DNA from 2 places in the Staphylococcus ureilyticus genome. Region 2 is predicted to be linked to the other one. Evidence: predicted binding sites of a transcription regulator. Region 2 holds the regulator's gene; the other holds the start of a gene.
The links. Region 2 encodes Rex, which represses fermentation and respiration genes when NADH is low (regulators of the CRP and FNR family bind a similar motif). Its sites were predicted from a motif close to TTGTGAAATATTTCACAA; they were not measured.
Positions count from the first base shown of each region.

Region 1: MUA21_RS09815 (formate/nitrite transporter family protein) is a predicted target of Rex. The motif match lies at 2,573-2,590, and genes of this name have one in related genera.

Region 1 covers NZ_CP094825.1:1,951,731-1,959,632, reverse strand. Annotated here, with positions in the region: gene MUA21_RS09835 (HAD family hydrolase) at 120-764, shown strand; gene MUA21_RS09830 (hypothetical protein) at 768-959, shown strand; gene MUA21_RS09825 (hypothetical protein) at 1,035-1,220, opposite strand; gene MUA21_RS09820 (SND2/TMEM208 family protein) at 1,217-1,576, opposite strand; gene MUA21_RS09815 (formate/nitrite transporter family protein) at 1,688-2,518, opposite strand; gene MUA21_RS09810 (amino acid permease) at 2,828-4,216, shown strand; gene MUA21_RS09805 (alkaline phosphatase) at 4,431-5,870, shown strand; gene MUA21_RS09800 (MurR/RpiR family transcriptional regulator) at 5,999-6,874, opposite strand; gene MUA21_RS09795 (PTS transporter subunit EIIC) at 6,878-7,902, opposite strand, start outside.
Region 2 covers NZ_CP094825.1:1,711,224-1,719,125, forward strand. Annotated here, with positions in the region: gene MUA21_RS08505 (sucrose-6-phosphate hydrolase) at 1-66, opposite strand, end outside; gene MUA21_RS08510 (sulfurtransferase TusA family protein) at 879-1,103, opposite strand; partial or broken gene MUA21_RS08515 (YeeE/YedE family protein) at 1,130-2,214, opposite strand; gene MUA21_RS08520 (redox-sensing transcriptional repressor Rex) at 2,400-3,041, opposite strand; gene abc-f (ribosomal protection-like ABC-F family protein) at 3,189-5,117, shown strand; gene MUA21_RS08530 (MutS-related protein) at 5,463-7,064, shown strand; gene MUA21_RS08535 (VOC family protein) at 7,167-7,589, opposite strand.

The DNA of each region.
Region 1 (7,902 bases), 240 kb from region 2:
TTTTCGTGTTTTTCTCTTAGTTTATGTTATCTCTGTCTTTGATAGGCTAGAGAAGTATAAAATATGATACACTGACAATAATTTGATTCAATTCTGTTAAATTATAGGAGGGGAAATGTATGTATCGCGCTGTGATATTTGATTTTGATGGTACAATTATAGATACAGAAAAACACTTGTTTGAAATAATAAATAAACATTTAAATCATTATGGTTTGGAAGAAGTTAGTTTAGATTTTTATCGTCAATCTATTGGGGGATTGGCTTCAGATTTGCATCAGTATCTAGAAGGCCAACTAGGACAAGAACGTAAAGAAAAAATATATCAAGAGCATAATGAAACGAGTATACATTTACCGATAGTTACACATATGAAACAACTTATGGATTATTGTAAAGTGCGCCATATACCCATGGCTATTGCGACAAGTAGTTTTAGAAACGATATTCAACCAACGTTTGATCAATTAGGATTAGATGCGTATATTGATGTTGTTGTTGGACGAGAGGATGTAGAAGAAATAAAGCCAAGTCCCGAACTATATTTAACAGCAGTTCAAAGATTAAACTATAATCCTGTTAATTGTTTAGCTATAGAAGACTCAGTCAATGGGGCAACTGCAGCGGTGAATGCTGGTTTAGATGTTATTGTAAATACGAATGATATGACGGAAAAACAAGATTTTAGTAACATAGTATATTTAGATAAAGACATATCAGGTACAGCTATCATTGAAAAATATTTTGAAAAAAGTAGAGGCTAAGTTATGAATGGTTATTTAATTTTATTTTTTTTAGGAGGACCAATTGTTTTAGCAATAGGAAATTTAGTTTTAGGACCTATTTTTAATAAAAAAGTCCCCTTAAAAATACAATTCCGGTCATTTATGGTTGGAAGTCTTATTTACTTATTCGGAGCTTTGGCCTTATATTATCTTATTTTACAAAATCAATTTTAATTTAAAACCCCTTATTTTGACATTGGAAAATGCTTCAATAAGGGGTTTTATAATATCGAAATGAAAAATGATAGTCTATTTTAAAAATTGAAGTATTAGTGTCACAATAACTAATACGAGTAATATAGAATCAATACCTACCATAATTGCAAAACGTGGATTTTTTTCTCCAGCAGCTTTAGATTTTTTTACAGCTTTTAAATTAGGGATTAAACTTACACTTAGTAAAATGATAACAACAATACCAATGAAAATACTCATGATTTATCACCACCATTTTTATGAGTATCGATATATTCCCAGATATACCCTGCAATGATACCAATAATCAATCCGGTTATGATACCGATTTTTAAAGCAGAAAATATAGCGCTGATTATGATTGCAATTAGTAGTGAAATAGGTAATGTAATACCAAATTTATATTTTCGCTCTGGTGAATTTACAATAGTAAAAATTAAGTAATATAGTATCCCAAATACAACAATCGTTAGTAAACTTTTTAGCATTAAATTTCCGGCAGAAACATCACTATCGCTAAAATAATTAATTAGGAAAAATAATATACCAAATATAATTGAAACTGTGATTGTACGTTTCAATAGATGTTTATTCATATTGAACTCCTTTATAATAAAATCTATTGAGCATTATATCATATAAAATTAGGAACTATAACTTCATGAACGTTAGACTCTAGCTCATCATTACAATAATGCAAGTTGTAGTCATTGTACTTTACTTTTTTGATATTGCTTATGGTCGTTTAAATAAGCATAGAACAAGCCTATTACTAAACCGCCTCCGATATAATTGCCGATACCTGCCCCTAGCAAATTGATTAAAGCAGGCATGGCTGAAAGTACATCACTATGGTAAACGACTCCACCTGCGAATAATACGGTATTATAAACAACGTGTTCGTAACCCATAAATGAGAAAATGGATACACCAAACATCATGACAAACATTTTTGCCAAAACATCATCAATTTGCATAGCTATGACAAGCGATATATTTATAAAGAAATTAGCAAAAATACCTTTTATAAGAATGGCAACAAAACCTGCCGTTAGTGTTTTATGATCAATTGTAGCTTCTAATTGTTGCATCATCTCAGGTGTCATAATGTCTGAGGAACGAATCAATAAGAAGAACACCAATCCACCTAAAGCATTACCAATAAAACAGAGTACAAATATTTTAAAAACGCGGATTGGCGAAATGACGCGATAATACAGTCCAACTGTAAAATACATAAAGTTACTCGTTAATAATTCGGAATTTGTAAAAAGTATTAACACTAAAGCAAAACTAAATGCAACCGCACCGACTATATTTGCAACGCCCATTGGAATATCAGAGGCTAATGAAGCTTTAATGAGCAATACAAAAACTGTAATCACACCTAAAATAAAACCAGCCATTATGGCACGTAATAGATAACGTTTTAAATAAAAACTTTGTAAAATATCTTTGGCACGAATTGTCTCTACGACATGATGAACCCACGCTTTACCATAAAAAACTTTATCCCATTTAATATTTTTTTCGTTCAAAACTTTATCCTCACTTTCTATTAATTAAAAATAGTATACTATGTTACAGTGTTTTTGTGAAAGAATTCACAAAATAATCATAATTAAATAGTGACACTCAATTAACTAAAGATAGTATTTAATTGTTCTCTATCATATTGAAATGAAAATATACATTGCGTTTTCTCTAAAAGTAATCTAAAATAAAAACATATGTAAGGGCTTACATAAATGAAAAATAATTGTTTTAATTTTTAGAATTTATAGTATAATAGCGTCATAATAAGTGAATTATTTTCACTTATATTTGAATGAGATGGGGTTTGAATGATGAATGAGAATAACGAATTACAAAGGGGACTAGGTGCACGTCAAATGCGGATGATAGCACTTGGTGGAACGATTGGTGTCGGACTCTTTATGGGGGCGACAAGTACGATTAAATGGACAGGGCCTTCAGTAATATTTGCCTATTTAATAGCTGGGCTGTTTTTATTTTTAGTGATGAGAGCTATGGGGGAAATGGTATATTTACACCCGACTTCAGGTTCTTTTGCAAACTTTGCAAGTGATTACATAAATCCAGTTGCTGGTTATCTGACAGCATGGAGTAATATTTTCCAATGGGTTGTTGTAGGTATGAGTGAGGTTATCGCCGTTGGAGAATATATGAATTATTGGTTTCCTGATTTACCACAATGGATACCAGGTATTATAGTTGTATTATTGTTGGCTGGTGCTAACTTAGTATCAGTTAAAGCTTTTGGTGAATTTGAATTTTGGTTTGCAATGATAAAAGTAGTAACTATTATCTTGATGATTATTGCAGGGTTCGGTTTGATTTTCTTTGGACTTGGTAATGGTGGAGAGGCTATAGGTCTTTCTAATTTATGGTCACATGGTGGCTTTATGCCTAATGGTTGGATTGGTTTCTTCTTCGCACTTTCTATTGTAATTGGTTCTTATCAAGGTGTTGAATTAATCGGTATTACTGCTGGTGAAACGAAAGATCCACAAAAAAATATTAAAAGTGCGGTTAATGGTGTTATATGGCGTATATTAATTTTCTATATCGGAGCCATTTTCGTTATTGTAACTGTTTATCCTTGGGATGAATTAGGAAACATTGGCAGTCCATTTGTTGCAACATTTGCAAAAGTGGGTATTACATTTGCTGCTGGACTCATTAACTTTGTAGTTTTGACTGCAGCGATGTCAGGATGTAATTCTGGTATATTTAGCGCTAGTCGAATGACGTTGAACTTATCTCAAAAGGGCATGTTACCTAAATTTTTCCGTAAAGTTATGAAAAATGGTGTTCCTATTTGGACGGTTACTGCAATAGCAATTGGTATTTTAGTTGGCGCGTTATTAAATGTTATTTTGCCTTTATTTATTAAAGGAGCAGATAGTATTTTTGTTTACGTATACAGTGCCTCGATTTTACCAGGTATGGTACCGTGGTTTATGATATTAATTAGTCATTTAAGATTCAGAAAAAATCACAGCGAAGAACTCAAAAATCATCCTTTTAAAATGCCAGGCGGCGCAATAACAAATTATATTACAATGGCGTTCTTTATCATGGTGTTAATCGGCATGCTATTTAATAAAGAAACAGTTGTTTCAGTTGTTATTGGTATCGTGTTCTTAGGTTTTATGACATTGTTCTATTATCTAAAAGGCTATCATAAATTAAGTGATGATCAGCAACTTTAAAAAATATAATAACACATCAATTTGTCAGCAATATTAAGTAGTCATAAATGATACATTTTTTTGTATCATTTATGACTTTTTTGTATATCCGTCATTACGTTGGTACACTTACATAAATGCTTTTACAAAAATTTAACAATAGAAAAATACTCACTCAAAACTCGTGCTTTAGAATAAAGTTGAGGTCATAATACATATCTAAAGGAGTTATTATATGAAAATACTTAATAAACTAGCTACTGCTACGATTGCAGGGACAATCATTGCCGGTTCATCATTAGGGAGTGTACAAGGGACTTATGCTGCAGGGAAAAAAGATGAGTCTAAAGATTCAAATCAGAATGCTAATGTAGCTTATATGGGTAATACAAAAAATCCTAAAAACGTTATCTTTTTAGTCGGTGACGGTATGGGACCTTCGTATAATTCTGCTTATCGTTATTTTGCAGATAATCCAGATACTAAAGAAATGGATCAGACCGCTTTTGATAAATATCTAATAGGGAGTCAACGTACAAACCCTAATGATCCAAAAGAAAATGTTACTGATTCAGCAGCTGGTGCAACCGCATTTAGTTCAGGACAAAAAACGTATAATGGAGCTATAGGCGTCGATGCTAATAAAAATAATGTTAAAACAGTATTAGAACAAGCTAAAGAAAATGGTAAATCAACTGGTCTCGTATCTACGGCTGAAATTACAGATGCTACGCCTGCTGCATACGCATCACACGTTGATGATCGTGATAAAAAGGATGAAATTGCTAAACAATTTTACAATGATAAAATTAATGGCAAGCATAAAGTTGATGTACTACTAGGTGGTGGTGCTGAGTATTTTGGCAAAGACAATGGCAATTTAAAAAACAAATTTAAAAAAGATGGTTACGATGTGGTTACAAATAAAAATGAACTACAAAATTCCAAAAGTAAACAAGTATTAGGATTATTTGCAGATAATGATATGCCATTACAGATAGACGCACCAGACAAAAATCCAAAATTAGTGGATATGACTGATAGTGCCGTAAATAAATTAAAACAAAACGACAAAGGATTCTTTTTAATGGTTGAGGGCGCTTCTATAGATAAATCAGGGCATCCAAATGATGTAACTGGGGTAATGTCAGAAATGTCTGGATTTGAAAAATCATTTGAATATGCTATGAATTATGCAAAAGAAAATCCAGATACACTTGTGGTAGCTACTGCAGATCATTCTACAGGTGGTATGTCTATTGCGAAAGGTAAAGATTACGTTTGGAACCCAGACGCCATTCACCAAATGAAACATTCAGGTAAATATATGACTGAAGAAATTAGCAAAGGCAAAAATGTGGAGAAAGTCATTAAAGATGGTTACGGTTTTGAAGTTTCAGAAGATCAAATGAATAAAATAAAAGATGAAGCTAAAAAACTTAAAGATCTTAAAAAAGATGAAAAAGCATATGAAAGTCAATTACAAAAGGTTCAAGATGCTGTACAAAAACCAATTAATGACAAATCAAATACTGGTTGGACTACTAATGGTCATACAGGAGAAGATGTAAATACTTATGCATATGGCCCTGGTAGTGATAAATTCAAAGGAAATATTGATAATACTGATAATGCCAAAAATATTTTCGACTTTTTTCAAAATGATGTAAAGTAAACAACTAACAAATAAATAGTGTTAGCGATAGATTAAAAACGAGAACGACATAGAAATCCTTTATCAAAATGCGATTTCTATGTCGTTCTCGTTTATGATGTTATTTAAAAAGTGATGTCAGCAATGATTTAGTGTTTAAACTGGATTTTAGACAAATGTTTACGATAATTATCAAGTGCCATTTTAGACTGTGTGATTGAGTCTAACGAACGTTGATAATTTAAAGCAATAAATCGATAATAAAGAATATCTACCGTAAAAAGTTGTGCAAATAATGATGTTGTTGCGGCCATGCGTAGTTCATTCTCATCAGTTTGACCATAAATTAAAGTATAATCAGAAATTTTAGCTACAGGATTATTGTTCGAGCTTGAAATCGTGATGATAGGTATATTATAGTCAGTTGCAACTTTTGCCATAGATTGCATTTCACTATGACTACCTTGGTTGGTTACAAAAATAATACAATCTTGTTCATCATGAGTAGCCATGGTAGTCATTAATAAATGCGTTTCTTGTATTAAGCGCACATTTAAACCAATCCGAGATAATTTTTGATATAAATCTGTAACAATAACGAGTGATGCCCCGTAACCAAATAAAAATATGGTACGCGCATGTTTTAATGTGTCACAGATGTCATCGATGTGATGTTGTTCAATTTGTGAAGCAACACAACTCATTGTATCTGTTGCTCGGGCTAACATTTTAGACTTGATAATATCGACGGATTCATTATCAATTAATTCCATATGATTATTGTTGATTGCATCTATAGGCAAATAACGTGAAATTGTAATTTTAAGTTCTTGAAACCCTTTTTCTGTTATTTTCTTGCTAAAACGTACAATGGATGCTGTACTTGTATTAATTTCATTTGAAAGGTCTTGGACAGACATATTAATGATACGATGAGGTTCGTTTAAAATAAAATCAGCAATTTTTTTTTCACTTTTTGTAAAAGTTTCATATATATTATCAATTTTATAAAGTACGTTGGTCATAGTTTAACCACCTAAGTTATCAGATTCTCTCATTGATTTTGTTGTACCTAAAAAGAAGGTGAAGAGGAAACCACCGGTGTAAGCAGCGATTAATCCTGCAATGTATCCTAAGTACATATGATCTGAAATCAAAGGTAACAATGAAATACCACTCGGTCCAATAGCGGTAGCACCGATGTGTCCAATACCACCAACCACTGCACCGCCAATACCGCCACCAATACATGCGGTAAAGAATGGTCTACCAAGAGGTAACGTGACCCCATAAATCAAGGGCTCGCCAATACCAAGGAAACCGACAGGCAGTGCACCTTTAATTGCATTTCTCAAAGTAGTATTTTTCTTACATCTTACCCAAAGCGCTAATGCGGCACCAACTTGTCCTGCACCTGCCATAGCAGCAATTGGTAGTAAGTAAGTAGCACCAGATTGATTGATCATCTCAATATGAATAGGCGTAAATATATGATGTAATCCTAACATAACTAATGGTAGGAAGAAAGCACCAATAATAAAGCCACTAAAGACGCCACCAATATTAATAACACCATTCACTACGGATACTAAACCGTCAGAAACAAAACCAGCTAAAGGCATAATGATAAAGATTGTTGATAATCCGATAACAAACAAAGTAATCGTAGGTGTTACGATAATATCAATGGCATTTGGTACAATCTTATGTAATCTCTTTTCTACGAGACTCAATAACCAAACAGCAAAGATAACACCGATAATACCACCTTGCCCTGCTTGTAAAGGTTCGCCTGTAAAAATATTAGTGATCATATTTTCTTCTGTTAATCCTGTTAGTAATGTCGTTCCTCCAATAACACCACCTAAACCTGGTGTTGCACCAAATTCTTTAGCAGCATTGATACCAGTGAAAATGGCTAAATATGCTAACATACCATCTTTAATTACGTTAAAAACAGTAACAAGTTGCGTAATCCATGAGCCAGATATGACCTCTGCAGCTAGTAAGTTGCTTAAAACTGCAGCAATACCACCGATTAAACCTGCACCAA
Region 2 (7,902 bases):
ATCCATTACTTCTTGATCAATATCTTCGTAACGCTGATAACGTTCATCTCTTGTCCATTCACTCACTTTATTTCCTCCTATTATTTACTACTACTTTACGGATATTGTCCATCTCAATTCAACTCAGCATAACATTTATGCATCATTTGTTTTTATTTCATTCCTATTTAATTAGATTTGTCTTTTTATCGATTCAAAGCGCTATGGCTTCTCTTCTTCAATATCATTACACCTTGTATGATGTTTAATCAATATATGATTCCTATGACTAAGACCACATCAGATCAACAATGCTTAACATAAGTTCTGTTTCATCAACATTCATCCCTATAAATAGTTTCTAACTTAATATTAATATTAGTATAGCTTTATTAAATGCCTTAATTTAACTTTTCGCACATTATTTTGACATCATAAATGTTCATATAGACTGTAATTGAAATGATATTCTATCATCTGACAGACAATTCGCTTTGATATGTAAATCATTTTTACTATCTCTTCCAATCAATCTACTTGGCACTGTAAACATCCTCTATTTTATCATATTGTAATCCCTTTAAATACTATTAAAATCAAAGTCAACTTGCTTTATAAACACTTTTAACAATTGACAACTTTATGAATAACACTTTCAAAAAATCATCAATATACTTTGTTAGTTTTAAGAAAATTTATAAATAGTTCAACTCGGACTAACCTCGTTTAACCTTACAACGCGTGTAACTAAATGAGAAATTTTTATAGAACTAAATAAAGTCCGAAACATAAAATATGTCTCGGACTTTTTTTCTGTAGTCAGCCTTTAACGAAGTGAAATCACTTCATATAGCATTGTGTTTTATCTTATTCAGATATTCAAATTTAGTTTTATATCACTAAGCTTTCTGAACAGTGATTGTCCAAGAAGCATCATCAAGTTGTTCATAATTAGTAACTGGGTAACCTTCTTCAGCTGCCCAATTTGGAATTGCTTCAGTTGCTTGGGTACAATCAAAATCAATTTTTAATTCGTCCCCGTTCTCTAAAGTAGTCATTTTCTTCTGTGCTTCAATCAAAGGAAAAGGACAAACCATACCTACTGTACCTAATTCATATACCATAATGAAATCCTCCTAAAAATTAAAATTTACGTCGTCTGTGTTTGTGTAGAAACTTTTTGCGTTGTAGATTTTTGAGCTTTTTTCATTGGTTTGATAAATATGAAGTAACTCATAAACCAAGCACCTAATATCATTGATGCAAGCGCGATCCAACCTTTCCAAGACATTGTAGCTGTTTCAACTAAACCATTTCCGATAGAGCAACCGCCTGCTACTGATGCACCAAATCCCATACATACGCCACCAATAACACTATTGCGGATTGTTTTTTTATCTGGTAATCTCCACTTAAATTCTCTAGCACCTTTTGCTGCAATATAAGAACCAGCAAAGATACCTAAAACAAGAAAGACACCCCAATCTAATAGTTGGACATCACCAGTTACAAAGAATTGAACAATGTTTGCAGATGGTGTTGTAATGCCTAAACCGTACATTCTACCAGTAGATTCACTCACTGGCCAAGCCAATAATGCAATGAGTCCAACTGCAATAGCTGCAACAAATGGATGGTATTTTTTTCAAATAAATAATAGCGAATTCCTGTAAATTTTTGTTTTAACTTTGGTACGGCAATTTTGGGTTTTGGTTTGCGTAGTGTTTTTACAACAAATATGAGCGTTATCATTGTTAATAAAGTGACCCAAATCCATGTCGGAATACCTGTAGTTTGAGCCATACTTGTATTTACATTAGTAGGTTTATTGATACCGTCCATTAAAGGTAATAATAAACCAAATTTAGTAGCAGCTGATGTAAATGCATATGCAATAAGTGCTATCCAACTACCAATTAATCCTTCTCCTGCTCTATACCATGTGCCAGTTGCACAACCGCCTGCTAATATAATGCCAATACCAAAAATAAATGAGCCAATAACCGTACCTATGATTGGATATGTGGACTCTGGTATTTGCACTAATCCTGTTGAAGTTAAAACGAGTAGTCCGATACTTTGAACGGATATTGCTATTAATAAGGCATAAAACATTTTATTACTTTTTTGGATATACATATCCCTAAATCCACCAGCAAGACAAAACCGTGTACGTTGCATGACAAACCCCAAAAGTCCGCCTACGATTAAGCCACTGATTACTAACCACGTCATAACATTACCTCTTTTCCGATGAAATTAATATGAATTATCATATTAGATTTACAGTGAAATTTCAACCTTTCTGTTTTAAGTCTTATGAAAAGAAGTGCTATGAAAACTTGCTAGTAAAAAAACTTTGCATAGACAACTAAACATCAAAAATGTTTGCATCTATACAAAGTTAATATTAAAAATTATTATTTATTACTGTAATTTTTCATAAAGAAAAGTAAAGATTGTAGTTCAATCCCTAAATCAATATGATGAACTTGAACATCTGATGGCGTATAAACACGTGTTGGTGTAAAATTTAAAATCCCTTTAATGCCAGCTTCAACTAATGTATCTGCAACTTGTTGTGCTGCATTTTCAGGCGTTGTTAATATCACGACATCAATTTGCTCTTGCTTTAAGACATCGGTAATTTTCGAAAATGGGCTTACAACCACATTGCCTATTTGTGTTCCTATCACATCATCTCGTATATCGAACGCCTCTGTAATAGTCATTTCATCATGAATAGAAAAATTATATGTTAGTAATGCTTTACCTAGGTTCCCTACACCTACGATGGCTATTTTAATTTCATCATTTTCACTTATTTCATTTTTAAAAAAATGTAACAAGCTATCAATATTATAACCATACCCTTTTTTGCCTAATTCACCAAAATAAGAAAAATCACGACGAATTGTTGCAGAATCAATGTTCAAACCTTCACTAATTGTTTTAGAATTAACTCTGTCTATCCCTTTAGATTTCAAAGTATTGACGAATCTATAATATAACGGTAACCGTTTTAACGTGGCACGAGGAATCTTTTCGCTTTGGTTAGCCAAGATCTTGTCCTCCTATACTATAATGTCTAATTAATCTTATAATTACTACAACATTATACATTAATACATTATAAAAATAAACACTGGTAGTTTTAACAACACGCAGAATACGGTAGAATGATAATGAATAGAGAGGTGCAAAATCGGATGATATTATTACAATTAAATGACATTACTAAATCATTCGACGGAGAAGATATTTTTAACAATGTAGATTTTGAAGTGAAAACTGGTGAACGTATTGGTATCGTAGGACGTAACGGTGCTGGTAAATCTACATTAATGAAAATTATTGCTGGCGTCGAAGGTTATGATAGTGGACATGTTTCAAAAAGTAAAAATTTAAAACTTGGTTATTTAACACAACAAATGACACTCAACACAAACCAAACTGTGATTGAAGAAATGTCTAAACCTTTTGAAAATATGAAAAAGCTAGAAGCTGAAATGAAAAAAGAAACAGATTGGTTAGCACAACATGCAAATGCATATGATACAGACGAATATAAAAGTCATATCGATCGTTATGAATATTTATCCAATGAATTCGAACAACAGGATGGATATCAATATGAAAGTAAAATAAAAACCGTGCTCCATGGACTGAATTTTACTGAAGCGGATTTCAATCGCCCTATTAATGATTTTAGTGGTGGTCAAAAAACTAGGCTTTCATTAGCCCAAATGTTATTAAGTGAACCTGATTTATTATTACTTGATGAACCTACTAACCATTTGGATATGGAAACAACACAATGGTTAGAAAGTTATTTAAACTATTTTAAAGGTGCTATTGTTATCATTAGCCATGACAGATATTTTTTAGATAAAATAGTCAATCAAATCTATGATGTAGCCCTTGGCGATGTGCAACATTATATAGGTAATTATAAACAATTTATTGAAAAAAGAGATAAGTATTATGAAAAACGCATGCAAGAATATGAACGTCAACAAGATGAGATTAAACGCTTAGAAACTTTTGTTGAGAAAAATATAGCAAGGGCTTCAACTACTGGTATGGCAAAAAGCCGTAGAAAAATGCTTGAAAAAATGGAAAGAATCAATAAACCAATGATTGATGCCAAAAGTGCTAATATCCAATTTGACTTTGATAGAAATACAGGAAATGATGTTTTCCATATCAAAGATTTAGATATTGGATATGAGCAGCCAGTTACCAAAGGTATCAATATTGAAGTGACTAAAGGAGACCATATCGCCATTATTGGGCCTAACGGTATCGGAAAATCGACTTTAATCAAAACAATTGCAGGTATTCAACCGAAATTGAACGGAGAAATCACTACTGGTGCAAATTTAAAAATCGGTTACTATGATCAAAAACAAGCTGAATTCAAATCTAGTAAAACAATACTAGATTATCTGTGGGACCAATACCCTTCAATGAATGAAAAAGATATTCGCGCAGTACTCGGCCGATTTTTATTTGTACAAGAAGATGTTAAAAAAATCATTAATGACCTTTCTGGTGGTGAAAAAGCTAGATTGCAATTAGCTTTATTAATGCTTGAGCGTAACAATGTACTTATCTTAGATGAACCTACAAATCATCTCGATATAGATTCAAAAGAAATGTTAGAGCAAGCATTGGATCATTTTGAAGGTACGATTTTATTTGTTTCTCACGATCGTTATTTTATAAATCAACTTGCAAACAAAGTTTATGATTTGGACATTCATGGTGGCACAATGTATTTAGGAAATTATCAATATTTTATTGAGAAAAAAGAAGAAAATGAAGCAATTCAAGCTAAAAAGGAAAATGAAACTTCACATCAAACAAAACCAATAGAATCACAAAATGATCATTATACTGATCAAAAACTTCAAAAACGTGAACAACGCCAAATTGAACGACAAATTGATGAATGCGAAACTAAAATAGATAACTTTGAAACTAAAATCAATGAAATCAATGAAATGCTAACTCTGCCAGATATATACAGTGATCCAGAGGAAGCAAAGCGTTTAGCTAAAGAGAAAGAAAATAGCGAACAAGCATTAGAACAAGTTATGTCAGAATGGGCAGAATTACAAGAAAAGTTAATTTAAAGCATATTTGAACTAAAAGTACGAAAATGAAAAATTCATTTTTCGTACTTTTTTATTAACTTTTTACACATTAACTATTCACAACTTTAACCCTATCATCAAAGCTATCCACAGAGTTATCCTAGTTATACACAGGTAAAATGTTACTTTTTCGCCAATGAATATTCAGAAAACAATGTATGTCCACACATTTGCCCACGACTTATCAACAAGTTATACACTAATTGTTGATAAGTACGCACGTTCTCTATTGACATCTATAAATATTTAACTTAAATAGCGATTTGTATATCAATTTATTTCATGACATAATAAAGCATATTAATTTAGTATGAGGTGAAACTTATGTATCCTATTCTTTGGTTCCTAATCGCTTTAATAATTGGAACAACTCTTTTATTTATTATCACAACAATCATTGCCAATAAAAAGTTAATACATGATATCAAACCTTTATGGTCCTTAAGAAAGCCTTTAGAATCTTTTGTACGACCAAATCACAGGTATAGTTATCAATTCGATACATATAAACACCAGTTTGATGAAACAAATCTGATAGATGATAAAACTTACGCAGACTTGAATTTAAAAGCCCTTTTCGACAGCATGAACTTTAATTTTACTACTATTGGTGAGATGCGTTTATATGCAACTTTAAGGAAAATGTTCACCATTCATAATCAGATGTTAATTCAAAAATTTAAAAATGACGAACTTTTTCGACTAAAGATATCGACCCACCTTGCTAAAATCGGTAAAGCGATTTATCCAACGTTCCCTGATCAACTAACTACAGTGAAACGCAATCATCTGTATATGTTGACTACATATTTACCGTTAGTCTTTTTACTATTTGCATTTTTAAAACCTGAAATCGGTATTCTTTTAACTATACTTGTTGCTATATTTAATATGATTTTAAGTGGCGTACTCAAAAGGACATTTGATCAAGACTTAAATTCATTATTTTATACATCAAATGTTATTAAAAAGGCTTATGCAATTCACAAAATAGATGGTGCGCCTACCATTGATGTTGACTTTAGTCATTTTAAAGTTGCTCGTAGGCTAAGTGGTCTATTGGGAAGAGTTAATACAGCAGAAGATTCTATGATATTTGTATTCTTATTAAAAGCAATATTTATGTTGGACTACCATATCTTCCATTTAATACAACATAGCTTTAAAAAATATGAAGCTGAAGTTATGGCGTGTTATGAATATATAGGAAGTATAGACAATCACTATGCAATAGCATTGTGGAGAGAAACATTAACACAATATGCATTGCCTCAAGCAAGTAATGATGATTCAGTAGAATTTGAAGCACTTACACACCCACTGCTTGTCGATGCTATTTCTAATGATTTAGTAATTAATAGTCATATATTATTAACTGGTTCGAACGCGTCAGGCAAGTCAACATTTATGAAAGCAATCGCCTTAAATCTTTTACTAGCTCAAACGATAAATACAGTTACAGCAAAGTACTTTAAATATAAACCTGGCTTAATTTTCACCTCCATGGTGAACCAAGATGATATCTTGTCTGGCGATAGTTATTTTATGACAGAAATCAAATCTATTAAACGATTATTTGATTTAAAAACAGAGGATAAAATTTATTGCTTCATTGATGAAATATTTAAAGGGACTAATACAACAGAACGAATTGCCGCTTCTGAATCCGTGTTAAATTATTTAGGCAATAGCCAAAATTACGAAATCATAGCTGCGACCCATGATATTGAATTAGCTACATTATTAGAATATCAGTACAAAAACTTTCACTTTAACGAAACCATTTATGAAAATGAGATTGCTTTTGATTTTAAAATTAAACCTGGCAAAGCAGATACAAGAAATGCAATTGAATTATTAAGAATCTTAAAATTTCCTAATCAAGTATATACACGTGCTAAAACATCCTCCAATCAATTCCTTTAAGACTTAGACCAAATCATTTAACTACAAATGTGCTAATAAATACAGAAAAGGAACAATGAAGTTTATATTCGCTTCATTGTTCCTTTATTTGCTTTAACTATTTTATTCAGCATTAATCATCCAAGTAATACCGAAAGGATCATTAAACATGCCATATAATTCTGACCACTCCGTTTTACCTAACGGCATTGCCTCTTCACAACCAGCTGCTATTGCATTGTTAAAGAAATCGATGGCTAGTTGTTTATCCGCTTCATTACTGTGATCAAATGTAAATGTTACAATTGCACCACTATTATCGATTTTTTTATTTTTCCATGTGTCACTACAATAAAATGTTTCACCTAAAACTTTAAATGAAGCATTCATTGTAAAGTTTTTGTCTACTTGGAATTCTTCTGGCATATCTTTAAACATTTCATGGTCACCACCAATACGTTGAATATCTGTGGCACCTAAATTTTTTTCATAAAAGTCTAATGCTGCTAAACTATTTTCAAAATTAAAATACTGAACTGATTTCATTGATAAGCCGCCTCCTGATAATGTAATTCTAAATTTACATTATTCTATATAGTATGACTATACATTAAAATATATACCCCTTTTTTAATATTTAAACATTTGAACTTAATAATATTTATAATGTACATATTTTTTTATTTAACGAAATACATAGCATTAAACTTTTAAAAAAGAAGTAGAAACATCAAACATTGATTTAATATTCCTACTTCCTAATTTCATATATAATTAATCTAAGCTGTATCCATTTTTATAGAGATAATATCATATTAAGTTAATATTACACTAAATGAAGTGATTACATTTTTAAATG